One region of the Pseudoduganella sp. R-43 genome, then DNA from elsewhere that is predicted to be linked to it. Evidence: predicted binding sites of a transcription regulator. Region 1 holds the regulator's gene; each other region holds the start of a gene.
What was found. Region 1 encodes sigma-54, which starts transcription at its own class of promoters, with help from an activator protein. Its sites were predicted from a motif close to TGGCANGNAANCTGCTTT; they were not measured.
Positions count from the first base shown of each region.

Region 1 (7,468 bases):
GCAAGTGACGCTGTTTGGCGACGGCAAGAAAGCCACCTTCCGCCAGAAGCGCGACGGCGCCGGCGACCAGTGGGTGGAAGGCGATGCCGACCGCATCGAATACGAGGAACAGGTTGAACTGGTGAAGATGTTCAACAAGGCCACCATCCGCCGCCTGGAAGGCGGCAAGCAGAACGACGAAGTGCAGGGTGAGTTCATTTCTTACGACAGCCGCAAGGAATTTTTCAGCGTGCGCAATTCGGCCAGCGGGGAGAGCAAGCCCGGCGGCGGTCGCGGCACCATGGTGATCCAGCCGACCCGTACCGAACCCCCAGCGACGCCGACGGAGAAGAAGTAAGCATGCAAGCAAATAACTGCGCCAGCACGCTGGTCGTGCGCGGCCTCCAGAAAACCTATGGCAAGCGCCAGGTGGTGCACGACGTTTCGCTGCAAGTCGATTGCGGTGAAGTGGTCGGCCTGCTCGGTCCCAACGGTGCCGGCAAGACTACCTCTTTCTACATGATCGTCGGCCTGGTGGCTTCCGATGCAGGCACCATCGATATCGGCGGCACCGACGTGTCGAGCCTGCCGATCCACAAGCGCGCCACGCTGGGCCTGTCCTACCTGCCGCAGGAAGCTTCGGTGTTCCGCAAGCTGACGGTGGAAGAAAACATTCGTGCCGTACTGGAACTGCAGAAGGTGGACGGCAAGCCTCTGCCCAAGGCGGAAATCAACCAGCGCCTGGAATCGCTGCTGGCCGACTTGCAAATCGAGAAGCTGCGCGAGAACCCGGCCCTGTCGCTGTCGGGTGGCGAACGCCGCCGCGTGGAAATTGCGCGCGCCCTGGCCACCAACCCGCGCTTCGTGCTGCTGGACGAACCGTTTGCCGGCGTGGATCCGATCGCCGTGATCGAAATCCAACGTATTGTGCGTTTCCTGAAGGAGCGCAATATCGGTGTGCTGATCACCGACCATAATGTGCGTGAGACCCTCGGCATTTGCGACCGCGCCTACATCATCAACCAGGGCGCCGTGCTGGCCTCGGGCCGCCCGGACGACATCATTGCCAACGAATCCGTTCGCCGCGTCTACCTCGGCGAACACTTCCGCATGTAAACGAAGGCCATGAAACAAACACTGCAACTGCGAACCTCGCAACACCTGGCGCTGACGCCGCAGCTGCAACAATCCATCCGCCTGCTGCAGCTGTCCACGCTGGAGCTGCACCAGGAGTTGGAACAGCTGCTTGGCGACAATCCCATGCTGGAGCGCCTTGACGACCCGCTCGACCACTCGGTACGGCTGCTGGCCGATGGCGCCATCAGCCAGGGCAACGGCAATGGCGCCGAAGCTCCCGCCACGCCTTCGGCTGAAGGCCCGCAAGGCGAGGGCGGCGAAGCCCCGGCCGCTGCCGGCGAAAGCGATACCTATGAAGGCGGCGACCATGAAGCCGGCAACGGCAGCGACGACGCCGACTGGAGCGCCAGCGCCGGCAGCAAATCCGCCGACGACGAAGACAGCCGCCCGCAACTGGAAGCGTCCGGCTGCACGCTGCGCGAACACCTGCTCGAGCAGATGCGCGTCACCGTGCAGGAGCCGCGCGACCGCGCGCTGATGGAACTGATCATCGATGCGCTGGACGAGAACGGCTACCTGGAAGAGCCGCTGGAAGAAATCCACGAGCGCCTGCCGCCCGAGCTGGAAATCGAACTGGACGACCTGCGCTGCAGCCTGGTGCTGCTGCAAAGCTTCGATCCGCCCGGCGTCGCCGCACGCAATGCCTCCGAATGCCTGGCGCTGCAGATCAGGCGCATGCCCGGCGTGCCGCTGGTGACGCGCCGCATGGCGCTGACCATCGTCGAGAAGCACCTGGCCTGGTTCGCCCAGCGCGAGTTCACCAAGCTGAAGAAAGCGCTCGACTGCGACGATGAAGACTTGCGCGAAGCACAGTGCGTGATCCGCCAGTGCAACCCGCATCCGGGCGCCGAATTTGCGTCAGGCGAGTCAGACTACGTGGTGCCGGACGTGATCGTGAAAAAGGGCCGCGGCGGCTGGATCGTCACCCTGAACAACGACGTGGTGCCGCGCCTGCGGGTGAACGCGCTGTATGCCAACTTGCTCAAGCAAGGCAAGAGCGAGTCGCAGATGAATGGCCAGCTGCAGGAGGCCAAGTGGTTGATCAAGAATATGCGCCAGCGCTTCGACACGATCCTGCGCGTCGCGGAAGCGATAGTAGAAAGACAAAAGAACTTTTTCAGTCATGGCGCAGTGGCCATGAGACCCCTTGTGTTGCGTGAAATTGCTGATACACTGGGACTACACGAGAGCACTATTTCTCGCGTAACAACTCAAAAATATATGCTCACCCCGCATGGCATGTTTGAGTTGAAATATTTCTTTGGTAGCCACGTCGCGACCGAAGCCGGGGGGGAGGCTTCCTCGACTGCGATACGGGCACTGATCGTGCAATTGACAGGAGCAGAAGACCCGAAAAATCCTTTATCCGACAGTAAGATTGCGGACATGCTGGGTGAACAAGGCATGGTGATTGCGCGACGGACTGTTGCCAAATATCGAGAAGCGTTGAAGATCCCTCCAGTTAGCCTCCGCAAATCGTTGTAGTGCAGTGCATGGGTTCCTCTGTGCGTTTCGGCGTGCACGAACTCGAGAGCGACATCATCTTTAGGAGTGTGTATGAATCTCACCATCAGTGGACATCATGTCGAAGTGACCCCAGCCATTCGCGAGTACGTGCAGAACAAGCTGGAACGAGTCAAGCGCCATTTCGATCAAGTAATCGATATTGCTGTCATCCTGACTGTAGATAACCTCACCGAGAAAGAGAAACGCCAGAAAGCCGAAATCAACCTGCGCATGTCTGGCAAAACTGTTTACGTCGAAAGCCTGTCGCAAGACCTTTACGCCGCCATCGATACCCTGATTGATAAACTGGATCGCCAGGTCATGAAATACAAGGACCGTGTGCAGAACCACAGTCATGCGGCCATCAAGCATTTCCCGGATACGTATGAGGCACCACCCACCGCCATGTAAAGGACTGGCCGTGCAGCACACCAAAGGGCGCAATTGGCGCCCTTTTTTGCGACCAGTGTGCGTTAGAATATTTGCATGAGCGAACACGTACACACCCAACTCTCCAACGGTACCGGCTTCATCACGCTGGACCGCCCCAAGACCCTCAATTCACTGTCCCTCGACATGGTGCGCGCGATGACGCAGGCGCTGCTGGCATGGCGCGACGATGCGTCGGTGGCGGCGGTCGTGGTGCGCAGCAGCAGCGAACGCGCGCTGTGCGCAGGCGGCGATATCCGCTTCTTCCACGACGTCGGCCGCGGCAATACGCAAGGCGGCAGCGCGCTGCTGGAAGACTTCTTCACCGAAGAATATGCGCTGAACCATTTAATCCATTTCTACCCCAAGCCTTATGTGGCGCTGATGGATGGCGTGGTGATGGGCGGCGGCATGGGCATCGCGCAGGGCGGGCCGGAGCGCGGCGTGCGCATCGTCACGGGCCGTACCAGGATGGCGATGCCCGAGGTGAACATCGGCCTGTTTCCCGACGTGGGCGGCAGCCACTTCCTGTCGCATGCGCCGGGCCAGCTTGGCATGTGGCTCGGCCTCACCGGGCTGACGGTCGGCGCCGCGGATGCGCTCTACCTCGACCTGGCTGACTACTTCGTGCCGGAAACTGAACTGGCCGGACTGGCCAAGCTGTTCGAGTCGACGCCCGGCAAATCGTTGCGCGATGCTGTCGCGGTCTTTGCCGGCCCGCACAACGCCTTCGCCGGCGACAGCGAACTGGAAGCGCAGCGCGCCCTGATCGATCAGCATTTCTCGGCGGGCTCGGTACCCGCCATCATGGATTCGCTGCGAGGCGACAGCACGCCTTTCGCGCAGAAATCGCTGAAGGCAATGGAATTGCGCTCGCCGCTGATGATGAGCGTGACCCACGAGCTGCTGAAGCGCGGCGCGTCGCTGGGCGTGTCCGACTGCTTGCGCATGGAGCGCAACCTGGTGCGCCGCAACTTCGAACACGGCGAGATTTTCGAGGGCGTACGCGCCCTGGTGATCGACAAGGACAACCAGCCGCAGTGGAATCCTGCAACGCTGGCCGAAGTGACGCCCGCCATGGTGGAGCGCTTCTTCGAACCATGCTGGCCGGCCTGGGCGCACCCCTTGCGCCACCTCGCATGAGGGATCTGGACCGGATCGACCGGGGCATCCTGAATATCCTGCAAGAAGATGCCAGCACGCCGTTGCGCGAGATCGCGGAGCGCGTGCATTCGTCGGTCGCGACCTGCCAGCGCCGCATCGAAAGGCTGCGCAACGACGGCGTGCTGGTCAAGGCTGTCGCGCTGGTTGACCGCGCGCTCGCCGGGCGGCCGCTGACGGTATTCGTGTCGGTCGAACTGGAGAAGCAGAATACCGACATCCTCAAGCAGTTCGAACACCGCATGCGTTCCGAGCCCGAGGTGATGTCCTGCTACGAAGTGGCCGGCGAGTTTGACTTCCACCTGATCGTCACGGTGGAGTCGATGGAAGAGTACAGCGCCTTCACGCGGCGCGTCTTCACCTCGCACCACAACGTCATCAACGTCAAGAGCCTGTTCGCGATGAACTGCTCCAAGTTCGAGACCAAGCTGACGCTGTAGTCACGGCTCGCAGCTGTAGCGCAGGCTGTCGTCCAGCGCGAGCGGCAGCACCAGCGTATGGAACTTGCGGGCGTTGGCATCGGCGCACAGCTTGGCGCGCGCTGCGGGATCGCTGCTGTATGGCGCAGCATACTCCGCATTGAATACCGGCTTGCCGCTGGCGATGAAAGCCTGGTAGCCCTCGCATTCGGCGAACTCATGGCATTGTTCGTTGACGGCAAAATCGAAATCGCCTACCAGGTCCTTCAACTGATCCGTATCGTTTTTCAATGCAATGGACATTCCCCGGCGGTGCGCTTCGCGTGCCAGGAATCGGTTGTAATCGAGCTGCGTGGCGGCGGTAAGGGCGAAGCCGCTGTTGTTCGCATAGCCGTCCACGTTGTCTGCTTCAACGCCATTGCATCCCTTGGAGACTGCCAGGTCCAACCGCGCAAGCATGATCTTCCGCACAGTTGCCGAGCGCGTGTCGAGCCATCGCTCCCCTGCCCATCCTTGCAGGTCCTTGCCCATGTCGGCTGGCGCAAAGCCGGAAAAGTCGGGACGCCAATTTTCGGAGCTGCCGGCTGAAAAATAGCAGACCACTTTCTTGCCGCTCGCCTTCAATGCCTGGACGGTAGCAGGCGCTGTATCGAACAGATCGATATCGTACACGGTTGCCGCATAGGCGGTATTGACCGTCCCTTTCAACTGCCACTGCCAGGTATCGCCCAACGCAGGTTTCCAGTAGGCGGCTGGTGCGCTTGCAGGCGGCGGCGTATCCGAACTGCTTCCGCCGCCGCATCCGCTCATCGTCGCCAGCGCCAAGCAGAAGATACTGATCGGAAGCAGCCGCCGGGTGTGTTGTCGCATCAATTCATCCTTGAAAATATTGGCCGGCAATAGTTTCACGGACGGCTTACGGCATGCTTACTCCCTGGCGCTCATGTGCTTAGGTCAGTGTCGTCCCAGTCATCTCCTGGCGCCAATGCCCAGGTGAACGAATGGCGGCGCTCATGAACGGCTCCGCCGTGCGCTATCGGATCGAAGTCTTTGGGCACGGTCATGCCCCCCATTTGCGCGCTCCTGACAGCGTTATGCGCGCAGTAGAATTTGTATTCCATGAAAATGACCTCGCCAGCCGCTCTCAATGAAGCGCCCGCCGCGAAGTCGGCGAGATTGCCGTCCCAGGCGGGCAGGAAGTCAAACAACATCGCCTCGATGACTTCGTCGGAGATTTGGCTGGCATCCAGCGTCGGCACCTGCGCAAAGCCAACGATCCACGCCAGCGCCCACATATTCTCCAGCCTCCAGCCGACAGTCTGGTCATGTAGCGCTTGGGATTCCTGGCGCGGCAGATCGATCAATGCAAGTTCGCTCTCCGTCATCGCGGCGCGCAGGTCGTTTCGCTCGATATAGCCCTGTAGTTGTGCAGTGTCGGCCAGGCGTACAGGCATTGCTGCCCAGGCAAATACGGCTTGCAGCGCCATCAGGCGTTTGCACAGCTCCTGCTTATCGCGCAGCGTGATACCCAGGTCGGGAAGGGGCAAGGAGTTCGCGGGCTGAAAGCCGAGTGCCGTAAGCTCGCTGAAAACGCGCTGCTTCAGTTTCAGTGCGTTGTTGTTGCCTGCACCGGATGGAGCCGTGATGGGCGTGTATTTCGGCCATTTGGCCTGGGGATCCGATGCAGACAAATCCTCGCCATACAGCACCCTTCCGTTTGAATCCCGCATGGATGAGGGAGTGAACCAGACTGCATCGAGGGCTTCTGCGATTACCGAAATAACCTCGTACCTTTCGTCGTCGGCCTCTGCGCCGGGCTCGCAGATTGTGCCAAGCGCGAAGCCGAATTTTTCGGTCAGGGCGAGTATTCTTGCCTGTGCAGGGGCGTGCGGGAAGCGGGCGAAATAGCCGCGCATTCCGGCCATCTGGTCCTCCCACGCTTGTCCGCTGTAATAGGCTGGATCGTGAGTGATTTTCAGCCGCTTCTTCTTCAGCCATCCGCCGGTCGTCACTTCGATTTCGCTCCACGCGTCGTCGGTGCCCGTGACTTTGAACTTTGCATTCAACTTCTTCAGGACTTCGATTACTAGCCCAGGGTTTATTTCCTGAGCGAATAGCGAAACAGGTTCAGTTGCCATCGTTTGAGTTTCCTTTGTGTCGCGGACCTTTACTCCAGTCGGTCGCGAGCGATGTTGTTGCGTATGGCATAGGCGGCCACCATCGTGGATAGGCAGGGCAGCCAAACCCATAGGAGTTCAGATTTAATTACTGTCAAGCCGGCGGGGCCCAGGAAGCGCCCCATTGTCAATGGCGATACGCGGATAAACTGGACCGGGAAGAAATGCCGCTGATCGGAGAATGGCCACCAGATGGCGGCACCGAGGCCGCCGGTTGTCAGCATGTCGAGCAAGGGATGCGAAACGCAGGCAACCGACACGAACGCCATCGTCACCCATCGTTTCGCGTGCAGCCACGGTGCGGCCAGTGCAGCCAGCATTCCCAATGCAAGTGCAAACGCGATCGAATGCGATGCCCCGCGGTGGCCAAGCTGGTTCGCGTATTCGATGCCGAGCTTGAAAGCGATGACGTCCATGTCAGGCACGATTGCCGCAACCATGCCTGCGAACAGCAGCCGGCGTGAAATGCGGTCCGGGCCAAGTACGACACCGAGTGCCAGCGGAATCGCTGGGTGGGTAAGGATGGTGGGCATGGTGCAGAGGAAATTAAAGCGGCACCTGGCAGAACAGGTTCACCAAAAACGAAACGTCGAGGTATTTGCGGCCAGTCTTCTGGACTAGTGTCGGGATTCGCTCTCTGACTGCCAAATAGAAGGAGGC
Region 1 is NZ_CP183988.1:955,476-962,943, forward strand. Features, by position in the region: gene lptA (lipopolysaccharide transport periplasmic protein LptA) at 1-337, shown strand, start outside; gene lptB (LPS export ABC transporter ATP-binding protein) at 340-1,095, shown strand; gene ACN9M3_RS04480 (RNA polymerase factor sigma-54) at 1,105-2,601, shown strand; gene hpf (ribosome hibernation-promoting factor, HPF/YfiA family) at 2,674-3,033, shown strand; gene ACN9M3_RS04490 (enoyl-CoA hydratase/isomerase family protein) at 3,109-4,194, shown strand; gene ACN9M3_RS04495 (Lrp/AsnC family transcriptional regulator) at 4,191-4,652, shown strand; gene ACN9M3_RS04500 (endo alpha-1,4 polygalactosaminidase) at 4,653-5,501, opposite strand; gene ACN9M3_RS04505 (DUF4272 domain-containing protein) at 5,573-6,769, opposite strand; gene ACN9M3_RS04510 (metal-dependent hydrolase) at 6,799-7,341, opposite strand.

Region 2 (7,468 bases), 2.7 Mb from region 1:
TGCTGGTGCTGGCGATGGCCCGCAATGAAGCGCCGGGTGTACTGCATTTGATGGCGGGCGCCGGCAGCGGAGCGCTTGGATGGGGGCTCGCAATCTGGCTCCAGCAGCACCCATTGGCGGGCTTGCTGCGCCGCGCCGGCTGGCAACAATGAGGGGAGGGCGCTATGCGAATCGGAATCCTGTCGTATCCCATGTTGTTCCAGCGCGAAGGGGGCCTGCAGGTGCAGGTGCGTGAGACCATAGCGGCGCTGAATCACCTTGATGCGTCGATGTCGGCCGAACTGGTCGACCCTGCGCGCCAGAAGCTGGCCGACTTTGACCTGATCCACGTTTTCTCTGCCTTTAACGGCAACTTTCGCGTGGTGGAATCGGCGGTCGAACTGGGCCTTCCCGTCGTGCTGTCACCGCTGGTGTCTCCCACCTGGAACCGCAATGCGGGTTTTCGCGCGCGGGTGGCGGACCGGCTGGCCGGGCGCATCTGTTCCTACAATCTCCAGACAAGCTATGCCCAGACAAAGCGCGCCCTGCAGCTAGCCGACCTGGTGATTGCGCTTGGCGAGGCGGAGCGGGAAGCAATCATCAGCGGCTTCCTGACGGAGCGCTCCAAGATTCGCGTCTTTCCCAATGGGATCAGCCGCCAGTTCTTCACGGCGAAAGGCGAGCTGTTCCGTCACCGTACCGGGATAGTCGGTCCCTTCGTGCTCACGGTGGGCACCGTTTCGTCATACAAGAATCAACTTGGCCTGGCGCAGGCGCTGGAGGGCAGCGAGCTGCCTTTGGTAATGATTGGTCCCGTCGCGTGCGAAGAGCATGATTACTTGCAAAGGGTGCTGAAATCACCCTGGGCGCGTTGGCTTGGGGCGCTCAATCATGAAGACCCGCTCCTGGCCAGTGCCTATGCAGCGGCCTCGGTAGTGGCGCTGCCCAGCCAGGGCGAGATCTTTCCCTTGTCGGTGCTTGAAGCCTTGGCTGCCGGAACCCCTGTGGTCATGACGCAAGACAGCGCGCTGCAACTGGATGGTTCAGATGCAATGCTGCGCAAGGTCGGCTGGGATGACCAAGCCGGGCAGCGCGAAGCAATCATCGCACTGGCTTCCCGGCCGCCGGAGCGCACCACCGTGCAGTCGATGGTCGAGCAGTTTACGTGGCAGCGAGTCGCCACGCAGGTCGCCGCCTGCTATCGGGAATTGGTACCGGCCAAGGCCGCCTGACCTTCAAGCTTTAGGCTTGTAGCGCAGCATGGCGGCGCCCTTTTCACAGGGCAGCGAGCTGATTTCAAGCTCCGGGAATTCGGCTGCCCAGCGTTGCAGGGCCGTGCGCTCGCCGGGACGCATTGCGTCGTCAAGGAAGATCGCGGCACCCGGAGCCATGCGCGGGAACAGGATGGGACCGGCCGGATAGCGCGCGGCGTCGCTTGTCGCCTGCGGCGGGCCATCGATCACGACCATCTCGATCGCTTGCCCGGTCGACAAGCCGCTACAGTCGTACCAGGGCTGCTGGCGGCCGCCGAACGTTTGCGTCAGCAGTGGCGCGTCGATGACCGTTGCCCAGTCCGCCAGGCCGTGCAGTTCCAACTGTCGCCGCGTGCGCCGGGCATAGGCGGGATCGTGTTCGAGGCTGTACACCTTGCCGGCGCCGTTGATTTGCATGCATCGGGCCAACACGAGGGTCGAAGTCCCGCTGCTGCATTCGACGACGCATCGCGGCTTCTCATCGAGGGCATGGGCTGCCAGTTCCTGGAGAAAATCCGGCGATGCGGCCCAACCCCGCGTCAGGGGCAAGGCACGCTGCAGCCCCAGGCTGATGTAGAGCCCCTGCAGGGCTTCGAGCTGCCTGAATAGCGACGCATGTTCCTGCCGCGAATCATCCTTCATCGCGTGCACCAGCAAGTGCATATTCCGCACCTTGTGCAGGATATAGGCGCACATGAGCAGTAGCCCGATGGCAGCGGCATCTATCATTCGTAATACCCGTAGTATTGGGCGCCGGGGAAGGCGCGCGACTTGTTGTAGACCAGGTTCACGTGCCGGCAATGCTCGATGCGCTGCAGGGCTGCCTGCACGGCGGACTGGGTCGTGGTCTCGGCTTCCACCACCATGACAACCTGTCCCATTTGGGAGACGAGCACACTGGCCTCGGTAGTCAGCAGCAAGGGCGGCGAATCGAAAACGATGATGCGATCCGGGTAGCGACTGGCGAGCTCTTCCAGCAGGCGGCTCATATTATGGCTGGCAAGGAGTTCTGTCGCGTGGCGGCTGGCGGGACCGGAAGGCAGCAAGGTCAGCGACGGAACATTGGTGCGCATGATCACGTCGGACAATTCCACGCTGCCATCGAGCAGCACATTCATCAGGCCCCGTTCAGCCTGCAAACCCAGCACTTTCAGTACCGACGGGCGCGCCACGTCGGCGTCCACCAGCAGCGCGCGTGCATCCTTTTCCATGGAAATGCTCATTGCCAGGTTGACCGCGCAATAGGTCTTTCCTTCTCCCGGCAGGGCGCTGGTGACGACGATCAGGTTGCCGTGCGGGATGGCGTTGGCGCCGCCGGAGCGCGCGTCATTGAGCAAGTGGCGCTTGACGATCCGAAAGTCCTCGGCGACGGAAGTGCGGCCGCTCTCATGCGTCACCATTCCGCGCTGCCGCATCCGGACCAGGTTGATGTCGGCGTAACCGAGTTCGGTCGGCGGTGCAAGTTCCAGCAGGTTGGGCGGTAATTGCATGGGGCCTCCATCTATTGGTAGAACAGGGTGAACACCATCACGCCGCTATAGCCAAGCAACAGGCAGGCGCTGCCGGCGCTGAAACCCAGGCGGTCGCGCGCATGCCGGCGCTTCTCTTCATCGGTCCAGTTCATGCCAATGGTACCGAGCACCCGCAAGCCGGTCGCCGCGCGCAAATCGGCCGGACTCAGGAACGTGGGGCGCAGTTCGGACAGCCCGAGCGCTGCCGCTGCGCCACCGATGAGGCCGGCGGCCAGCACTGCGCTGTAATACAGGGCGCGGTTGGGGCCGATGGGGCGCTGGGGCATGGTTGGCGGATCGATGATCTTGAAACTCATCATTTCTGTGGTGGTTGTCAATTCCCCCGACAGCTTGGCTGCCTCGCGGCGCGCAACGAGCTTCTCGTAATTTTCCTTGTTCACCTGGTAGTCGCGTGTCAGTTGGCCGAGCTGGGACTCGAGTTCGGGCACGGCATTGCGCTGCTCCTGGAGCTGCGCCTGGCGCTGTTGCATGGCCTCGACACGCGCCCGTAATGCGGCCACCCGCGCTTCCGATTCCGCCAAAGCCACCTTCATTTGCTGGAACAAGGGGGTGTACTGGCGCGCTGTGTCGCCGGGGTCAGCATGCTTCTGGCGCTCTTCGCGCCGTTTCTCTTCAAGCTGGGCGATCAGGCGCAGGGCTGCCACGACATCGGGATGCAGGTCGGTGTATTGCATGCGCAGGGCATCGAGGCTCTTGTTCAAGGCGCTGATGCGCGAGTCGAGCTCGGATACCTCGCCCGGCGTGCCGACGCCCGCAAGCAGCGGCTCGTCGCCGCCGAATTGGGCTTCAATGGCCTTGCGCGCCTGTTCGGCCTCGGCCAGCTCCAGCTGGGCGCTGGCCAATGCGTCGTTCGCGGTCAGCAGCTTGCCGCCATAATCCTGGCCTTCGCGCGGCAGCAGGTAGTTGTGTTTGAGACGGAATTCCTTGACGGCGTTCTCCGCCGTGAGCAGGCGGTCTTCGTAATTCTTGATCTGTTCGTCGATGAACTGGACCGCCTTCTCGGAATCGCCTTTCTTTCCCTTGAAACTGCCTTCCACGAAGATCGACAGCAAGGCCTGCACCACGTCGCGCACCTGGCGCGGGTCGGAGTGGGTGTAGCCGATGGTGTAGATATCGTAGGTGCCGGTGCCGTTGATGTGAATCCGCTTCAGCATATCGTCGACCATCGCATCGTGGTCGCGTGCGGACACCGAGCGCACGTCCAGGTCCACCATGCGCAATACCCGATCGATATTCGGCCGGCTTAGCAAAGTCCGGCTCATGATGGCGACTTGCTGCTCGACGTTGGGCATGCTGGTCATGCCCACCATCAGCGGCTTCAGGATGCTTTGGGTATCGACGAACACGCGGGCCGTGCTCTGGTACTCGTTGGGCAGGGAGTAGACCTTGGCCCAGCCTATCAGCACAATCACCCAGGCGATGCTGAATCCCGCCCAGCGGTGCTTCCAGATGCCTTTCAGGCCGGACAGCAATTGGCTGAAGAGATGCTCCATGCTGCGCTCCCTGGTGATACGCCTCGGTCCTCTGGATTATATGGGCGGGATTCCAGCCTGGCTGGCGAACCCGCCCGAACGTTGAGGCCTGTCAAGAAGTGCTCAGGATTTGCGGCGGCGCAGCGCAACCGACATCGCCAGCATGCCTGCAGCGAGCACGGCCAGCGAATCCGGCTCCGGCAACTCCTGCTGCAGGGCGTTGGCCAGAGTGTTGTGCTGGATCGTGATCTGGTAACTGGTGCCGGCTGTCAGCAAAGGCGACACCTTGGTGAGCGGCACCCCGGGCAGGGTCGCAAAGGTGTACGTAAGGATGCCAGGGCTGCCATCCGTGCGGCTGCGTACACTGAATGCGTTCAGGTCGTCTGGCGCGAAGTCGAAGATCCGGCCCTGGGTGGTCAGGTCGATGATGTTGATGGACCACGACAGCCGTGCATTGGCATTGGCGTCCGGTCCCGATCCGGGCGACACATAAGCCTGGGTGAAGGCGGTTGCGTCGAACGACACAGTCATGGTGTCGGCTGCTCCCAGCGTGAACTGGAAGGTGGTCGAGGTACCGACGTCGGAATTGCCCGATGCGATGGCGTTCAGGGCGGTCGAGGCATCGGCCCGCGTGCGGGCGTGTGCCCCGGCCGGCGCTGCGCCGATGGTAATGGAGGCGCCGGTCAGGTCCTGGTCGGCATAGCCGAAAGTGCCTGGCACTGGCGGCGGGCTGGGCAGCGGGGTGAAGTTGTTTTCGCCCAGGCCCCCGCAGGGGGCGCCCATGCATTGATGCGGCACGTTCGGGACACCGAGCAGGATCGGGATCGACGAGGTTCCGTTCGCGAAGACGCCGTTCAGCGAAGCAGTTGCATGGGCATCGTTGGTACCCTGCAAGATCGTGAAGTCGGTCGTGCTGTAGGCGGTGCCGTTGGAGTGGAGCAGCCTGAAGTTGTTGATGTCGAGGATGGCCGAGGCAAAGGTGGAGGCCTGGACCGGTACGCTGGCAAGGCTGGCCGCCAGCAAGGCGGCAGTTGCCAGTAAAGACTTGCGCAAGGTAGTCATAGCGTGGATCTCCCGATTGGATTGCGGCAGGTTTGCCGGCATGGTCGTATGAGCAGCATCCGTGCCATGCCGTGGCGCCCCGTTGGCCGCGGCCCGTGAAAAGAAATCCGACGCGTGCGGAACCTTGGGCCAGCCCGAGCATCCAAGCCCTATACCGATAGGAGGACGCACCGTGGACGACGACACCATTGTTTCCCTGTTGATTGACGAGAACGCTGGCGGCGAGCAGCCGTTGCACGCGATCGACCAGCAGCTTTTCCATATCCGGCTGGCCAATTCGGCCGGCAAACGCGAAGCGGCCAGTGTGCTGCTGCAAAAGATGTATGGCTGGCGCGGCTATGAAGTGGATCCCAACGCCCCCCACCAACCCAACCGTATCACCCTGGCGGCCGATAGCCGGGGTGATACGGTTGGCACCATGTCGCTGTGCCTTGACGACCCCGACATTGGCCTGCCGGCCGATGAAAACTTTGGCGACATCCTGTCCGCACTGCGGGAGCAGGGACGACGCCTGTGCGAACCGGCGCGGCTGGCCATCGACCGCAATGTCAATATGCGCGTGTTTGCAGCGCTGATCCACATCTCCTATGTGTACGCGCACAACCTGCACGGTTGCACGGATTATGTGATCGAAGTCAACCCGCGCCATGTCAGGTTCTACAAGCGCATGCTGGGTTTCCGCGATGCGGCGCCGGAGCGGCACTGCAGCCGGGTCGGCGCGCCGGCGGTGCTGCTGCGGCTGGACCTGGCGCACATGGCGGAGCAGATACGGCTCTATGGCGGGCGCATGGAATCGGTGCCTAACGAACGTTCCTTCTACCCCTTCTTTTTCTCGCCGCAAGATGAGGCCGGTATTACGGTCCGCTTGCGCGAGGGGAGGGACTGAGATGGCGAACCTCCAACCCGCACTGCAGGCCTGGCGCCTGCTGCTTGGTCCAGCCCGGGTGCTTGCCTCGCCCAGCGAACTTGCGCCGTACACTGCCAGCACCTCGGGCCAGCCCGTCGCGCCCCTTGCAGTGTTGCGTCCGCTATCGCACGGTGAGGTGGTGGCCGTGGTGCGCAGTGCCGGCGAATTTGGCGTCCCGCTGTATCCGCTGAGTACCGGCCGCAACTGGGGATACGGCGACGCCAACCCAAGCAGCGAAGGCCAGGTCATCGTGGACCTGGGCGGGATGAACCGCATTCTTGAGATCGATCCGGACCTTGCCTATGCCGTGATCGAGCCCGGCGTCACGCAGGCCCAGCTCGCCGGTCAACTGGCGGAGCTGCAACTTCCCCTGTGGATGGATTGTACCGGCGCCGGGCCGGATACCAGCCTCGTCGGCAACATCCTGGAGCGCGGCTTCGGCCATACGCCCTATGGCAACCGCATGCTGCATGTAGCCGGCATGCGCATCGTGCTGGCCAGCGGCGACACGCTCGAGACTGGTTTCGCCCATTTTGCCCACGCCAGTGCCGCCCACCTTTACCCGTATGGTGTCGGGCCATGGCTGGACGGTTTGTTCACGCAATCGAACTTCGGCATTATTACCAGCCTCGGCTTCTGGCTGATGCCGCAAACGGAAGTGGTAAGCCACCTGGTTGCGAGCGTCCCCGGCTTCGAGGGCATCGCCGCAGTTGTGGATGCGCTGCGCCCACTGCGCCTGGACGGCACATTGCCCAGCGTGGTCCATATCGGGAACGATTTGCGCGTGCTGTCGGGAGGAATGGTGTTCCCAGCGTCGCTGGCGCCGCAAGGGCCGCCGCTGCCGCTTCCATTGCGCGCCGGCCTGTGCCGGCAGGCCGGGATCGGCGCCTGGACTGTGTCAGCTGCGCTTTACGGCCGGCCGGCCCAGGTGGCCGATGCGCGCCGTGCCCTGCAGGCGGCCATTGGCAGGCTGGCCACCTTGCGCTTTATCGATGACCGCACGCTGGCACTCGGAAGCATCGCGGCCCGCCTGATGGGAAAAGGCAGGCTCGGATCGCGGTTGTCGGCGCAGGTCGACCTTGGCCGCTCCCTCTTGAACATGAACCGCGGCATTCCGGATGGCCGCTTCCTGGCAGGCGCCTACTGGCGTCGCCGAGGTGGCCTGCCTCAGGGATTCCCACTGGGCGCCAATCCGGCGCGCGACGGTTGCGGAATGATGTGGCTGGCACCCGTGCTGCCGATGCGCGGCACCGACTTGTTGCA
Region 2 is NZ_CP183988.1:3,692,149-3,699,616, forward strand. Features, by position in the region: gene ACN9M3_RS16815 (oligosaccharide flippase family protein) at 1-152, shown strand, start outside; gene ACN9M3_RS16820 (glycosyltransferase family 4 protein) at 165-1,211, shown strand; gene ACN9M3_RS16825 (class I SAM-dependent methyltransferase) at 1,215-1,961, opposite strand; gene ACN9M3_RS16830 (XrtA-associated tyrosine autokinase) at 1,958-2,722, opposite strand; gene ACN9M3_RS16835 (XrtA system polysaccharide chain length determinant) at 2,734-4,257, opposite strand; gene ACN9M3_RS16840 (EDSAP-1 family PEP-CTERM protein) at 4,360-5,298, opposite strand; gene ACN9M3_RS16845 (N-acyl amino acid synthase FeeM domain-containing protein) at 5,471-6,184, shown strand; gene ACN9M3_RS16850 (FAD-binding oxidoreductase) at 6,186-7,468, shown strand, end outside.
Region 2: ACN9M3_RS16840 (EDSAP-1 family PEP-CTERM protein) is a predicted target of sigma-54. The motif match lies at 5,348-5,365, and genes of this name have one in related genera.

Region 3 (7,468 bases), 1.3 Mb from region 1:
CGTCAGGATGGCGGCGCCGCACAGCATGGCCCAGGTATTGGTCAGCCAGGGCTGCATGCCCAGCGCCTGCATGCGGCTCGAGAGCAGGTTGCCGGTCGAGAAGCACAGCGTGCCAAGCAGGGCCAGTCCCAGGCCGGCCAGCATGCCGGCATCGTTCCAGTGCCCCTGCATGGAAGGCAGGAACAGCAGCACGATGCCTGCCAGTCCCAGCACCGCGCCGCCCATGACTTGCGGCCGGATCGGCCGCTTCATGAAGAGACGGCCATTGATCGCATTCCAGATCGGCGCGGTCGAAAACACCACCGCCACCAGGCCGCTCGGCACCCACATCGTGGCGTAGTAAAAGCACAGGAAGTTACAGCAGAACAGCGCAAGCCCCTGCGCGAGCAGGTAGCGCCAGGCGGAACGCGGCGGCAGGACTTGCTGCCTGCGCGCGAGCAGGATCAGCATCAGCACCAGCGCCGCGATCCAGAAACGATAGGCGATCGACACCGGCGCTGCGACGACGCCGAGCTGGAATTTGATCGCGATCCAGGTGGTGCCCCAGATGAGCACCGTGGTGAGGTAGAGGGCAGTATTCATCGTCCTGCCAGTGTGCCGCTTGCCGCGCACCGGCAGTTGTCTGAACTTGCTGTTTGTTCCGTCTAAGACTTGGCCGTGGGCCAAAGGACGGCCTGGGCCACGATGACCGTCTCGCCGTTAAAGGTCAAGGAAGGCGAACCGTAAAGTTGATAGCCCAGTGCGAGCGCTTCGCTGACTCGCCGGCAAAACTTCGAATCGTCGGGGCCAGTCAGGACTCGGTAAATTGGCAGGTCGTCTGGAGGTGTATTCATGGGCCGGCACTTTCACTAGGCGGTAACAGTTCTGGTGCCAGGTATTATGAACCAGCGCGCGGAATGCCGCACGCTGGCTGCTTGTTCCTGCCTACTTCGAAGTGCGGCGGCGCGAAACGCCCAGTGCGGACAAGCCGAGGCCAAGCAGCATCAGCGTGCCCGGCACGGGCACTTGTTGCACAGGCGTGGTGTCGACGTTGATCTCGGAAAAGCCAAAGCCTTGCGTCCCGCCGTCCTGGTCGATATTGAAAACGACCGAGGTCACGTTGCCCATGCCGGCGATGGCCAGGGTGCCGGTGCCGGACAAGGTTTGCGTCGCGCCGTTGGAACCGCTCACCGTGATCGACGAGGCGCCATCGGCATAGGCGGCGATATTGATGTTGACCAGGTTGAAGCTGGCCCCGAAGAAGTCGATGACCCAACTCACGTCGTCGGCGTTCTGGAAGCCGTTGTGGATGCCGATATCGCCGATAAACAAGGGATCGAAATGGTCGCCGGCACGCACCGTGCGGAGGCGAAAGCCGTCTTCCGTATAAGTGTCGACAACAGCCGAGCCATTGTTGTTGGCGAAGGCGCCGCTGGTCAGGTCAAGCTGGATCGGCGCTGCTTGTGCTGCGGAGATAGCGAGTGACAGGGCTGCCAGGCAAGCGAACTTCTTCATCGATAATTCCTTTCAAAACAGTAGGAAAGTTGACAGCATTGCTTCAAATGCAATAAGCAATTTTTATACCCTGCGCCAGCAAATAACTGATTCTTATCGATAAGTGGTTTCACGGCTGGTCGACGCTGTAAATTTTCCCGACACTAGCGGCGGCGAGCCCAGGTCCCCTTGTCTGATCTTGCGCAAATCGGAGGGGCGGCCGGCCGGATGGGAATGGCCGTGCTAGACTTTTCGGCGTGAAGCCACTGACTGGACAACTTGAGGATGCCGCTCCGCGCAAGCGCGTGGGGGCGGCGGCGCGCGCGGCGCTGGCGGGCAAGCCGGGCGATGCGATGTCGCACGCCGTGTTCCGCACCATGTCCGGCACCGATGCCACGCTGGAGCGTTTTGCGTGGCTGGGCGACGGGCTGGCGGCTGCGGTCTGGCATCGCAGCACGCCGGAGGCGTTCACCGAGTATCGCCAGCCGGGCCACCACACCTTGTCCTGCTACCTGGGCGGCGGCTACGAAGTCGAGCGCGAAGGCTTGCCGGGGCAGTATGGCGCGCCACAGCGCCTGTGCTCCCTGCCGGACTGGCACGAATCGGAGTGGGTGGTGCGCGGCCAGTTGCGCATGCTGCACGTGTACTTCATGCCGGAGCATTTCACGCAGCGCGCCGTGGCGGAGCTGGATCGCGAGCCGCGCGAACTCACCTTGCAGGACAAGACCTATTTCGAGAACCAGCGCCTGGTGCAACTATGCGGCGAGTTGCTGCAGCAGCCGTGGGACGACGCCGACCAGCTGCTGCGCGCCAATGAAATCACGCACGAGGCCTTGAGCGAGCTGCTGCAATCGCAATCGATGACCAGGCCTGGCCTGCGCTTGCGCGGAGGGCTGGCGCCGCTGGTGCGCCGCCGCTTGCACGAATACATCGAAACCCACTTCGACCAGAACATCACCCTCGGCATGCTGGCGCAACTGGCGTGCATGTCGGAATTCCATCTGGCCCGCATGTTCCGCATCAGCTTCGGCATGCCGCCGTCGGCCTGGATTGCAGCACGCCGCATCGAGCGTGCGCGCGGCCTGTTGCGCGCAGGGCGCCTGCCGCTGCAGCAAGTCGCCGAAGCGTGCGGCTACGCCGACCTTAGCCATTTCAGCCACCGTTTCAGCGAAGCCGTCGGGGCGCCGCCCGGCCGCTACCGCCAGCTTGTGAGCGGACTCAAGTCCTGACCCTATCGCTGTGCCGCGCACGATTAGAAGCTCAGCGCGCGCCGCTGACGGGGCAAGTCCACCATTGGCTCCTGTGCCTTGGCTGGAGGATGCCATGAAACCGGTTGCCCGATTGTGCGGTCTTGTCCTTGCCTAGCCATTACTCGCTGCTGCCCAGGCGCCGCGGCAGCGGACTGGAATGCCTGACGGACAGCAGCGAAGAAGCGATCCTCACCGATATGAATGACGCTGGCCAGCTGGTGGGATCATCCGGCGCCCAACCGATGATCTGGCAATCGGGACGGCAGCCCATCACATTCGACGCGGGCGTTCATGGCGGAACGGCGGTTTCCATCAATAACAAGGGCACGATTGTCGCGATGGCACGTGCAGTGGATGGTGAAAATGGTGACCAGGAGCAGGTTGTCGGCCTCTCGCGCGCAGGGGATCATGCCGGAGTCTGGCAGGACGGCGCTTATCACGATCTGCCCGATGCGGGCTATTCGTGGGCGCGCGACATCAACGACAAGGGCTGGGCGGCCGGCGGCAGCGGTAGCGATATTACCGAGGCCCATGGCACAATCTGGAAAGGCGAAGTGCTGGAGACCTACGGCCCCGGCTACGCCACCGCCATCAACAACGCAGGCGTGGCCGTCGGCTATTGGGAAGGCACGCAGCACGGCATGCTGTTTTCCGGTGGGCAGACATACGACCTGAACACGCTGTGGGACAGAAGCGGCTGGGACGGCTGGAGCTTTCGTTATACGGAAGATATCAACGATGCGGGCGAGATCGTGGCGATTGCCAGCAATGCGGCAACCTTCGCGCAGCAAGCGGCGCTGCTGTCGCCGGTGCCGGAGTTGGCGCCGGTCCTGATGCTGCTGGCCGGCCTGCTGCTGCTTGGCAGCTTGCATCGCGCTATGGCGCGCAACGCTATCGCGCCGTCGCGCACGATTTGAGCCGGCGCGCGCGCAGCCTGCCGCGTTGGCGCAGCATGGGCTCCTGCTTACCCACAGGAGATTGCCATGCCAAGGTTCCTTCGTTTGTTCTTTTCCGTGCTGGCATTGCTGGCATGGTCCGCACACGTGCAGGGTGCACCCGCCTATAGTGCCTTCAAGTTCGATGGCCAGTTCACGCCGCAGATACTGAACGACCTGGGCCAGGTCGCCGGCGTCGGCCAGGACGGCAGGCCGGTCATCTGGAATCCCGATGGCTCGGTGCAGCAACTGGCTGGCAGTGTCAGCCAGCTCACCATCACCGGCTTCAATAACCGGGGCACGGTTGTCGGCAATGCGGTCATTCCGGGCTACAGCCTGCCGCAACCGGTCGCATGGCGCGACGGCGGGGCAGTGGAGCGCCTGCCATTCCAGGGTTTGGGCGGTTTCACGGCGGGCGTCAATAATCGCGGCGACATTATCGGCTACATGGCCGGCGCATCCGGTACGGGCTCGGGGCAGGTCGGCTTCGTCCAGTGGGGCGACGGCAGTATGCCTCAACTGTTCGACAACTACCTGCCGCAGATGATCAACGACCACGGCCTGGTTATTGGCCAGCTTGGCGGCGATTGGGGGCTTCGGGGCTGGCAAGATGGGGTGTTCGCGCAAGAGCCCTATAGCGGCCTGTTTGTCCGTGCGCTCAACAACGAAGGGCGCCTGGCGGGCATGCACGACAATTACCACGCCTTCTCGCTGATCGACAGGGAGGGGCAGCGCGACATCCGTGACCTGTGGTCCGGTTTTGCCCATGCCCTCAACGATACCGGCAGCGTCGTCGGCGAAACCGAGCTCAGCTTGCATGCCATGCTGTGGTTTGAAGACCGGGCGTATAACCTGGATCATTTGTGGAACGAAGCCGCGTATTCGGGCTGGACCTTGCTCAACGCGTGGGACATCAACAACGACGGGGCGATACTTGCCAGTGCCCTCGGCCCCCAGGGTGGCACCGCCACATTCCTGCTGTCGCCGGTGCCGGAGCCGCAAATCGCTACGCTGCTGCTGGCCGGGCTCGCGCTGCTGGCACGGCGCTGGCTGGCGCAAAGAAAGCTGGCGGCGCGCCTGGCGTCTTCTTCCTTGCTGGCGCTGCTTGCATGCAGCGCGTATGCGCAGGAAGCGCCGGCCTATCGGGCATTCAGGTTTGACGGCCAGTTTGCGCCGAAGTTCCTGAACGATGCCGGGCAGGTCGCGGGCCTCGGCCCGGACGGCAAACCGCTGATCTGGAACCGCGACGGTTCGCTGGTGCATTTGCCTAGTGTCGCCGGAGAATTGACACTCACCGGCTTCAATAACCAGGGAACGGTTATCGGGAACATTACAATCCCGGGCTTCACGCAGTCGCAGCCGGTCAGGTGGCGCAATGGCGGCGAAATGGAACTGCTGCAATTCGCGGGAATGGGCGGTTATGCGGCCGGCATCAACAACCGCGGCGATGTTGTCGGCTACCGCCTGCCGGGAACTTCCGGACCGATCGGCTTTATCCAATGGGGCGATGGCAGCGCACCGCAAGTGTTTGACGACTACGCCCCCTATTTGATCAACGATCTCGGCTACGTTATTGGAGGCCACACCGGCGAGTTTGGCGCCAGGAGCTGGTACAACGGCAACTTCGGCGATCATCACCTGGCTTATGACTTTTACCTCCTTGCCGTCAACAGCGAAGGACGGGTCGCCGGCTACCAGGAAAACGCCAGCGCATTCACCATGCTCGAACATGGCAGCAAATGGGATTATCAGGAACTGTGGTCCGATTATGCGTACGACATCAACGACGCGGGCAGCGTGGTAGGCGAAACCGATTACAGGCGCGCCATGCTTTGGTACCGGGACCGGCCCTACGTGCTGGACCATCTTTGGAACGAGACAGAGTACGCGGGATGGTTCCTGCAAGGCGCTTGGGACATCAATGCCAGCGGCCAGATCCTTGCCAGGGGCGTCAATGAGTGGGATACGCGAGGGACGTTCCTGCTGTCGCCGGTGCCGGAACCGACGCAAGGGGCGTTGCTGCTGGCAGGGCTGGCGCTGCTGGGAAGCCTGCGCCTCAAGCCAGGTCGGCGAGCAGCCTGACGATCTCGTCGCCGTAGGAAACCAGCTTCTTCTCGCCCACGCCGGAGATGCCGCGCATCTCGCCCAGCGTGGCAGGACGGACCTTGGCGATCTCGCGCAGGGTGGCGTCGTTGAAGATCACATAAGCCGGCACGCCATGTTCGCGTGCCGCGCCCATGCGCCACGAACGCAGGCGGTCGAAGAGGCGCTGCTCGTCGCCATCGAGGCTGGTTTCCTCGTAGCCCTTGGGGGCCGAGCTGCGTTTCTGCTTGACCGGCTTCTGGTACTGGCGCAGCTGCACTTTCTGGCCGCCTTTCAACACCGGGCGCGCGGCGTCGGTCAGCTTGAGCGAACTGAATTGCTCGTGGTCGACGGTGACCAGGCCCAGAGCGATGACCTGGCGCAGGATGGCGCGCCATTCCTGTTCGCTGCGGTCGGCGCCGATGCCGAACACGGACAGCTTATCGTGGTGCCAGGTCTGGATGCGTTCCGACTCGGCGCCGCGCAGCACGTCGATCACGTGGCCGGCGGCGAAGCGCTGGTCGCAGCGGTAGATGGCCGACAGCAGCTTCTGCACCGGCACCGTGCCATCGAAGGATACCGGCGGAATCAGGCAGGTGTCACAATTGCCGCAAGGCGTGGCCGGCTCGCCGAAGTATTCCAGCAGGCGCACGCGGCGGCAGCTCAGTGTCTCGCACAGGCCCAGCATGGAATCAAGCTTGGTCGACAGGACGCGCTTGAAATTCTCGTCGGCTTCCGACTCGTCGATCATGCGCCGCTGCAGCACCACGTCCTGCAGGCCGTAGGACATCCAGGCGCTGGCTGGCATGCCGTCGCGGCCGGCGCGGCCGGTTTCCTGGTAATAGCCTTCGATCGATTTCGGCAGGTCGAGGTGGCAGACGAAACGCACGTCCGGCTTGTCGATGCCCATGCCGAAGGCGATGGTGGCCACCATCACGATGTTCTCTTCGCGCAGGAAGCGCGCCTGGTTCCCGGCGCGCACCGTGTGCTCCATGCCGGCGTGGTAGGCCAGGGCGCGCACGCCGTGCTCGTTCAGGAACTCCGCCGTCTCCTCCACCTTCTTGCGCGACAGGCAGTAGACGATGCCGCAATCGCCGGCATGTTCGGCGGTGATGAAGTCCAGCAGCTGCTTGCGGCCGTTGGTCTTTTCAACGATCTGGTAGCGGATGTTCGGGCGGTCGAAAGACGACACGAATTGCGCCGCTTCGGTCAGCGCCAGGCGGTGGATGATTTCGGCGCGCGTCTGCTGGTCGGCGGTCGCAGTCAGCGCAATGCGCGGCACGTTCGGGAACTGCTCGTGCAGCACCGAGAGCTTGATGTATTCAGGACGGAAGTCGTGGCCCCATTGCGAAACGCAGTGCGCCTCGTCAATGGCGAACAGGGCGATCTGCGAATCCTGCAGCAGGTCGAAGCAGCGCTGGGTCAGCAGCCGTTCCGGCGCCACGTACAGCAGGTCGATCTGGCTTGTGCGCACCAGACGTTCGATGCGCGCCGCTTCCTCATACGTCTGGGTGGAGTTCAGGAAGGCCGCGCGCACGCCCACCTCGGCCAGCGCGTCGACCTGGTCCTGCATCAGCGCGATCAGCGGCGACACCACCACGCCCACGCCTTCGCGCAGCATGGCCGGGATCTGGTAGCACAGCGACTTGCCGCCGCCGGTCGGCATCAGCACCAGGGCATCGCCGCCGTTGCCGACATGCTCGACAATCTGCCCCTGCTGGCCGCGGA
Region 3 is NZ_CP183988.1:6,434,717-6,442,184, reverse strand. Features, by position in the region: gene ACN9M3_RS29505 (DMT family transporter) at 1-582, opposite strand, end outside; gene ACN9M3_RS29500 (DUF1737 domain-containing protein) at 645-833, opposite strand; gene ACN9M3_RS29495 (PEP-CTERM sorting domain-containing protein) at 925-1,494, opposite strand; gene ACN9M3_RS29490 (helix-turn-helix domain-containing protein) at 1,827-2,702, shown strand; gene ACN9M3_RS29485 (hypothetical protein) at 2,825-3,640, shown strand; gene ACN9M3_RS29480 (PEP-CTERM sorting domain-containing protein) at 3,707-5,740, shown strand; gene recQ (DNA helicase RecQ) at 5,715-7,468, opposite strand, start outside.
Region 3: ACN9M3_RS29495 (PEP-CTERM sorting domain-containing protein) is a predicted target of sigma-54. The motif match lies at 1,548-1,565, and genes of this name have one in related genera.

Region 4 (7,468 bases), 1.8 Mb from region 1:
ACGGAAGGCAGCAGTATCCTGGTCGCCACCTTCCATTCGGACAGGTTCAGCACACGCGCCACGTTCAGGTAATCCTGCGGCACGCGCTGCACGCCGACGGCGGTGTTAACGATCATGGGCCAGATCGAACAAATGAAGATGGCCCAGATCGCGGCTGGATCGGCCGCCTTGAACACCAGCAGGCCAATCGGCAGCCAGGCCAAGGGCGATACGGGCTTCAGCAAACTGATTAAAGGGCTGAACATGCCGTACAAAAAGCTGAAGCGTCCGATCAGGAAGCCAAGCGGAATACCCACCAGCGCCGCCAGGCCGAAGCCCAGCGCGACGCGGCGCAGCGAGGCCAGGATGTTCCAGCCAATGCCCTGGTCATTCGGACCCTTGCGGTAGAACGGGTCCGAGAACAGCTTCACCGCCTCATGCCAGGTCTCCAGCGGAGTGGGAAAGCCTGCGTTGCGTACCGCCAGGATTTGCCAAGCCAGCACCAGCAGCGACAAGCCAAGCAGCGGCGGCAGTACTTTCATGACAAAGGGCCGCAGCCGCCCACCTTCCGGCGCCAGGTGCACGCCTTTCGCCGCCAGCCGCATGCGGCGCGTTGGCCTTCCCGGCACCGCGGGCGCCGGTTGCACTGATGCTCCCGCCTTCCCAGCCTGTCCTGCCGGCGCAACGTCCACCTTCATATCGATTGCCCGCCCCACGCCAGCCGCGGCCAATGCAGCTGCAGCTGCTTCCCGCGCAGCGTCCTGCGCGGTCAGTGCGCCGTGTGTGCCAGGCGTGCCCGCGCCGGCCCCGTCTATCGTTCCGTACATAGCACTCATAAGGCCTCCCTTCACGCTCTGATCTTGAACGAATCAGCATAGGCCTTGGGATTCTTGCCGTCCCAGGTCGTGCCGTCGATCATCTTTACGCTGCGCAGGGGCGACTTTGGTACGCTCACCTTCGCCATAGCCGCGCCGTCCTTGTACACATCGATCTGGTTGATTTGCGTGGCAACTGCCAGGTAATCCGGCTCCGCCTTCAGCAAGCCCCAGCGCTTCTGTTGCGTGAGGAACCACATGCCGTCGCTGAGGTATGGGAAATTCACCGCGCCGTCATTGAAGAACTTCATGTAGTTCGGATCGTCCCAGGTTTTGCCCAGGCCATTCTGGTAGCGGCCCATGATGCGCTGGCCAATCACATCGACCGTCGTGTTGACGTAGGATTTGTCGGCAATGGCTTCCGCCATCTTCACCTTGTTCGACAGGGACGCATCAATCCAGCGTCCAGCATCCAGCACCGCAGCGATGAGTGCGCGTGCAGTATTGGGATACTTCTTCACCCACTCCGCGCTAGTACCCAGCACCTTCTCCGGATGGTCACGCCAGATGTCCTGCGTTGTCGTGGCCGTGATGCCGACGCCATCCACAATCGCGCGGTGGTTCCATGGCTCGCCCACGCAAAAGCCATCCATGTTCCCGATCCGCATATTGGCGACCATCTGCGGCGGCGGCACCGTAATGACCTTGGCGTCCGTCATCGGGTTGATGCCATACGACGCCAGCCAGTAATACAGCCACATCGCATGGGTGCCGGTCGGGAACGTCTGTGCGAAGGTGTACTCGCGCTGGTCGGTGCGCATCAGCTTCGCCAACGAAGCGCCATCGACTGCGCCTTTGTCGGACAGTTTCTTCGACAGCGTGATCGCCTGGCCGTTGTGATTGAGGTTCATCAGTACGGCCATGTCCTTCTTCGGACCGCCAGCGCCCAGGTGGACGCCATACACCAGCCCATACAGCACATGGGCCGCGTCGAGTTCACCGTTCACCAGCTTGTCCCGCACGGCGGGCCAGGACGCCTCCTTGCTCAAGACGATCCTGATGCCGTACTTCTTGTCGAAGCCCAGCACAGAAGCCATCACGACGGAGGCGCAATCGGTCAATGGAATGAAGCCGACTTTGACTTCTTCTTTCTCAGGCTTGTCGGAGCCTGCAGCCCAGGCGTAATTCGATAAGGCTGTCGCAGCGCCCGCAGCAAGCAGGCGACGACGGGTAAGGCTGAACGTGCGATCCATCTCTATCCCCGGTTTGTAAATAATGGGGATACTGCAAGCGCCGTGCCACCCCGCTTTCAGGGGGAAAGGCGGTGGAAATCCAGCACTTTGTTTGTGCACCGCACCAATTTAGCGCCGTCAACGCACCGGGCGAAGCCTCGGATCGGTGCGCAGGCGTTCGGCCATCAGGTCCACGAAGCTGCGGATGCGGGTCGAGCCCTGACGGCTGTCACGGTGGATGATATGGATAGGCACCGCCGGCGTCGCGTAGTCCTGCAGCACCTCAACCAGCTCGCCTGCATCGAGCAAGGCTGCCGCCTGGTAGGACAGCAGGCGCGCGATGCCGAAGCCGCTGCGCACTGCTTCGATGGCAGAGTCGTTATTGTTCACGCCCAGGCGCGGCTTGACGCGCAGCGATTGCGTGCCGGCGCCATTCTGGAAGCGCCAGTCCGGAGGCACGCTGGAGCCGGACGAGGCGACAATGGTGTGCTGCTCCAGCTCCTGCGGCGTGCTCGGCGCGCCATGCTTCTCTATATAGGAAGGCGAAGCGATGATCATGCGCCGCACCTGCCCGACCGGAATGGCGCGCATGCTCGAATCGGGCAGCTCGCCGATGCGGATGCCGACATCGATGCCTTCTTCCAGCAAGTTGGTCACGCGGTCGACGAAGACAGTGGAAATATCCATCGCCGGATAGCGCTGCAGGTAATCGACAATGCCCGGCACCACGTAGATGCGTCCAAACAGCACCGGCGCCGTCACTGTAAGGTGGCCGCGCGGCGCGGCGTTGATGCCGGCAACTGCATCGTCGGCCTCGTCGACTTCCGCGATGATCCGGCGCGCATCATCCAGGTAGCGCTGGCCGGCTTCCGTCACGCGCACATGGCGCGTGGTGCGGTCCAGCAGCCTGGCGCCCAGCCTTTCTTCCAGCGCCGCCACCGCGCGCGTAACGGCAGGCGGCGACATGCCGAGGCGGCGCGCACCTGCCGCGAAGCCCTGCTCCTCGGCCACAGCCACGTAGACGGTCATCAGGTAAAGGCGGTCCATTTGCGTTTCACCATGAAGTCGATAAAGTGCCGCACGCGCATCGGCATGCGGCTGCGCTGCGGATAGTACATGTAAACGGCCGCATTTGCCGTCACATGGGTCGGCAGCAGGTGCACCAGCCGCCCTTCCGCCAGGTCGCGCTCCACCATGTACAGCGCCAGCTGGCCGATGCCGACCCCGGCGCGCACCGCCTCGACCTCGCCCTCCGCCGTATTGAACGTCGCCACGCAGGGCACGTCCTGGTACACCGTGCCGCCCTGCCCTTTGAGTTCCCACGGAATCACGCGGCCCGTGTTCGGCTGGCGGAAACCGGTGCACCGATGGTGCAGCAATTCTTCCACCGTGCGCGGGGCGCCGTGGCGCTCGATATAGCCGGGCGAAGCGCAGATATGCAAAGGAATCCTGCCCAGCTGGCGCGCAACCAGGTTGCGCTCCGGCGGATTCCCCGCCCTGAAGCCGACGTCGATCTTCGCCTCGGTCAAGTCGGTGAAGTGGTCGTCGAACAGCATGTCGAAATGCGCGCTCGGATACAGCTCCTGGAATTCGCGCAGCAGCGGCGCCAGCACCACCGTGCCCAGCGAGGTAGGTGCGGCGACGCGGATCATGCCGTCAACCGCCTCGCGGCTGTTCTGAACGTGGTCCAGCGCCTCGTCCAGCAAGCGCAGGCCCGGGTTGGCCAGCTCGAACAGGCGCTGGCCTTCGTCCGTAAGACTCAGGCTGCGTGTCGTGCGATGGAACAGGCGCACGCCGAGGTATTCCTCCAGCTGGCGAATCGCCTTGCTGACCGCCTGGGCCGACAGGCCGGCATCGACCGCCGCCTGGCTGAAGCTGCCGCCATGCACGACGCCGATGAACAATGTGATGACGCGGGCCTTATCCATTCATTTACAACCAATAGTTGAAGATCAATCACCTTTACTATGGCTAGTGTAGCAGCTCTCCGAAGCCTAATATGCCCTTCACCAACTACCCACTCTTGAAGGAGCAAGATCATGGCAAACAAAGTCTGGTTCATCACTGGCGCCTCCCGCGGCTTCGGCCTGCTGATTGCCCGCGACGCACTGGCGCGCGGCGACTCCGTGGTAGCAGCCGCCCGCAACCCGCAAGCGATTGTCGACGCCCTTGGCGCGCATCCCCAGCTGCTGCCAGTGCAGCTCGATGTGACAAAGGAAGCAGCCGCCGTAGTTGCCACCCAGGCCGCCATCGAGCGTTTTGGCCGCATCGACGTGCTGGTGAATAACGCCGGCTACGGCATCCTCGGCGCCGTCGAGGAGACCTCGGCGGAAGAGGTGCGCCGCAATTACGAAACGAATGTCTTCGGCCTGCTGAACGTGAGCCGCGCGGTGCTGCCGGCCATGCGCCGGCAGCGCAGCGGCCATGTGATCAATATTTCCTCTCTGGGCGGCTACCAGGCGTACTACGGCTGGGGCGTCTACGGTTCCACCAAGTTCGCGGTGGAAGGCCTGAGCGAAGCGATGGCGCAGGAACTGGCTCCGCTGGGCGTGCACGTCACCGTGGTGGAACCCGGCTTCTTCCGCACTGATTTCCTCGACGCCACCTCGCTGGTGGAGACCGCAAGCCGCATCGAGGACTACAAGGATACGGTGGGCGCCATGCGCACCTTCGCGGCGGGCGCAAACCACGCTCAGCCAGGCGATCCTTCCAAGCTGTCGCAAGCCCTGTTGAAGCTTGCCGATGCAACGCAGCCGCCATTACGCCTTCAGTTGGGCAGCGATGCCATCGTTCGCATCAACGCCAAGCACCAGCAGGTAGAGAAGGAACTGGCGCAATGGAAGGACCTGGCCCTGTCGACCGACTTCGAACAGCCGGCCAAGCAGGCCGCCTAACTTCCCGGGAGTTTGGTTCCGCAGCTCTTGCAGAAACGCGCCGACTGCTCATGGTCTCCGGCCAGGCAGCCGTCGCAAGTGCGACTTGAGCGGCGCTGCTGGCTGATTTCGGCGCTGATGATGCCCGTCGGGACGGCAAGAATGCCCCACCCCAGCAGCATCATCACCGACGCAATGGCGCGGCCCAGGTCCGTCTTCGGCACCAGGTCGCCGAAGCCCACGGTGGTCACGGCCGAAATCGCCCAGTAGACGGCAGTCGGAATGCTGGTAAAGCCGTGTGCCGGTCCTTCGACCACGTACATCACGGTCCCCAGCAAGAAGACGACCATGAACACCACCGACAGGAAGATCAGGATCTTGCGGCGGCTGGCCAGCAAGGCACGGCCCAGCATCCCATATTCCTCGATGTACAGCGTGAGCTTGAGAATACGGAACATGCGCAGCAGCCGCAGGATCCGCACGTTGAGCAGCACATGTGCGCCCGGCACGAACAGCGCCATATAACTTGGCAATACTGCCAGCAGGTCGATCATGCCGAAGAAACTGCGCGCGTAGCGCAACGGGTGCCGCACGCACAGCAGGCGGCTGGCGTATTCGATGGTGAACAGCACGGTAAAGAACCACTCTGCCGCAAACAGCCAGTCGCCGTAGTCGCGCGCCACTTCGGCGACACTGGCCAGCACCACGGTCGTCACGCTCAGCAGGATAGCGCCGATCAGCGCGAGGTCGAACGCCATGCCGGCAGGCGTATCGGACTCGAAAATTATTGCATAGAGCTTTTCGCGCCAACCGCCTTCCGGCCGGCCGAAGCGCTGGTGCGGATCGTAGGTCTTCATTGCGGGCTCCCCAGCAAATCAGCGCGCGGCATGCCCCATCCCGGCACGCTGAAAGGGCATTCCGGTTTCGCCGCCAGCATCAAAGTAGTGAAATTCCCACGCGGCGAGGCGGAGAAGCGCAGGTCGCTGGCCTGGGCCGCATCCACCGCCGGCATGCGGGCGAAACGCAGCCAGGCAGCCAATTGGCAATCGGCTGCGGCGCGCGCGCGCAAGCCAGCCACATCGCCCTGCCATGATCCGGACACCAGCACGCCGGGTACCGTGACGGCCATCTCCTGCACCGCATCGGCCGTCAGTGCCGCCGGGCATTCACGCGGTGGCAGCAAGGAAGGCGCAAGGCTCAAATGCCCGCGCCGGAGCTGGTAAATCTTCCCGTCCGACTCGATCGAGGTAAAGCTCCAGCACAGGGGCTGGGACGGGAAAGCGGTCAGTGCAACGTCCAGCACGCGGGACTGAGGATCCTGCAACACCAGTGCCGCCGTCACCGCCTGGCGCGCCTTGAACGAGGCCGACGCCTGGACGCCGATAAATGCCAGCACCATGCCAAGGGCCAGTAGCAGCGCACGCCTGCTTTGCATATGCATGAATCGCAGCACAGCCACCACGCCACCCAGCATGACCAGCGCAGCGAACGACGCCCAGCCCAAGTAGCCATGCAGCGTCACATACAGCAGGACCACCGGCAGCACGGAAAGCAGCACAATACGCATGCGCCGCGAAGGTGCGGCCATCGCCAGCGGCACCCCGAACGCCCCCCAGAACACCGGCTCGATGATGTAAACCATATCGCCGAAGTACCAGGTTCCGCTGAAAGGATAGAACGGATGAACCCCATAGTTGTTCATGAAGTCCATCCCCAGGTGCAGCAGGAAACCCGCGGCCAGCGTTATCAGCAGCCCACGCCGCGCATCGCGGCTCTCACGCAGCAACGCCCGCGCATTCGGCCACAAGACCCATAACAGGGCAAACAGCAGCAAAGCCTGAGGCAGCAGGTACAGCAAGGTATGCGTATGTCCGCGGTGATGCAGCAGGTAGCCCAATGGCGCCGGCGCCAGCCGGGTATAAACCAGGTCGAGGTCAGGAAAATTGCTGGCAAGGGCGCAAGCCGTCAGCAGCAAGCGATGCCGCGTCCTGTGACGCCCCGGATCGGCCTCCGGCGGCAGCGAGCGCTGAATCAGCTCGCCAACGCCCAGGCCAACTACGCTATGAGTAATGTTATCCATGCTTAATGAAAGTCGGGGTCAGGTCTGGCAATCGGACACAGGCTCAGCCGCTTGCGGCTGAGCCTGTGTCCGATTGCCAGACCTGACCCCGACTTTCAACAATTAATGCTGGACTTCGACGCCGTGCCAGAAGGCGATCCGGTCCTTGATGTTGTTGGCCGCTTCTTTCGGGCTCGGGTAATACCAGGCGGCGTTGGCGTTCACCTTGCCATCCACCACCACGTTGTAATAACTGGCCACGCCCTTCCATGGACACAGCGTGGTGTGCTGGCTCGGCTGGAGATAGTCCTTCCTGACCCGCGACGGCGGGAAATAGATGTTGTGCTCGACGATCTCGACTTCGCTGCTATCGGCTTCCGCAATCACGGCGCCATTCCAAATTGCCTTCGGCATGCAAACTCCTGTCCTGTTCAACCTTCCACACGGTTGCGGCCCCTGGCTTTGGCGCGGAACAGCGCGGCGTCAGCCTGCTTCAGCAGCATCTCGGCA
Region 4 is NZ_CP183988.1:5,936,162-5,943,629, forward strand. Features, by position in the region: gene ntrB (nitrate ABC transporter permease) at 1-584, opposite strand, end outside; gene ACN9M3_RS27065 (CmpA/NrtA family ABC transporter substrate-binding protein) at 827-2,047, opposite strand; gene ACN9M3_RS27070 (LysR family transcriptional regulator) at 2,165-3,073, opposite strand; gene ACN9M3_RS27075 (LysR family transcriptional regulator) at 3,055-3,954, opposite strand; gene ACN9M3_RS27080 (oxidoreductase) at 4,066-4,920, shown strand; gene ACN9M3_RS27085 (ion transporter) at 4,917-5,756, opposite strand; gene ACN9M3_RS27090 (metal-dependent hydrolase) at 5,753-6,979, opposite strand; gene ACN9M3_RS27095 (DUF427 domain-containing protein) at 7,082-7,372, opposite strand; gene ACN9M3_RS27100 (GGDEF domain-containing protein) at 7,390-7,468, opposite strand, start outside.
Region 4: ACN9M3_RS27065 (CmpA/NrtA family ABC transporter substrate-binding protein) is a predicted target of sigma-54. The motif match lies at 2,078-2,095, and genes of this name have one in related genera.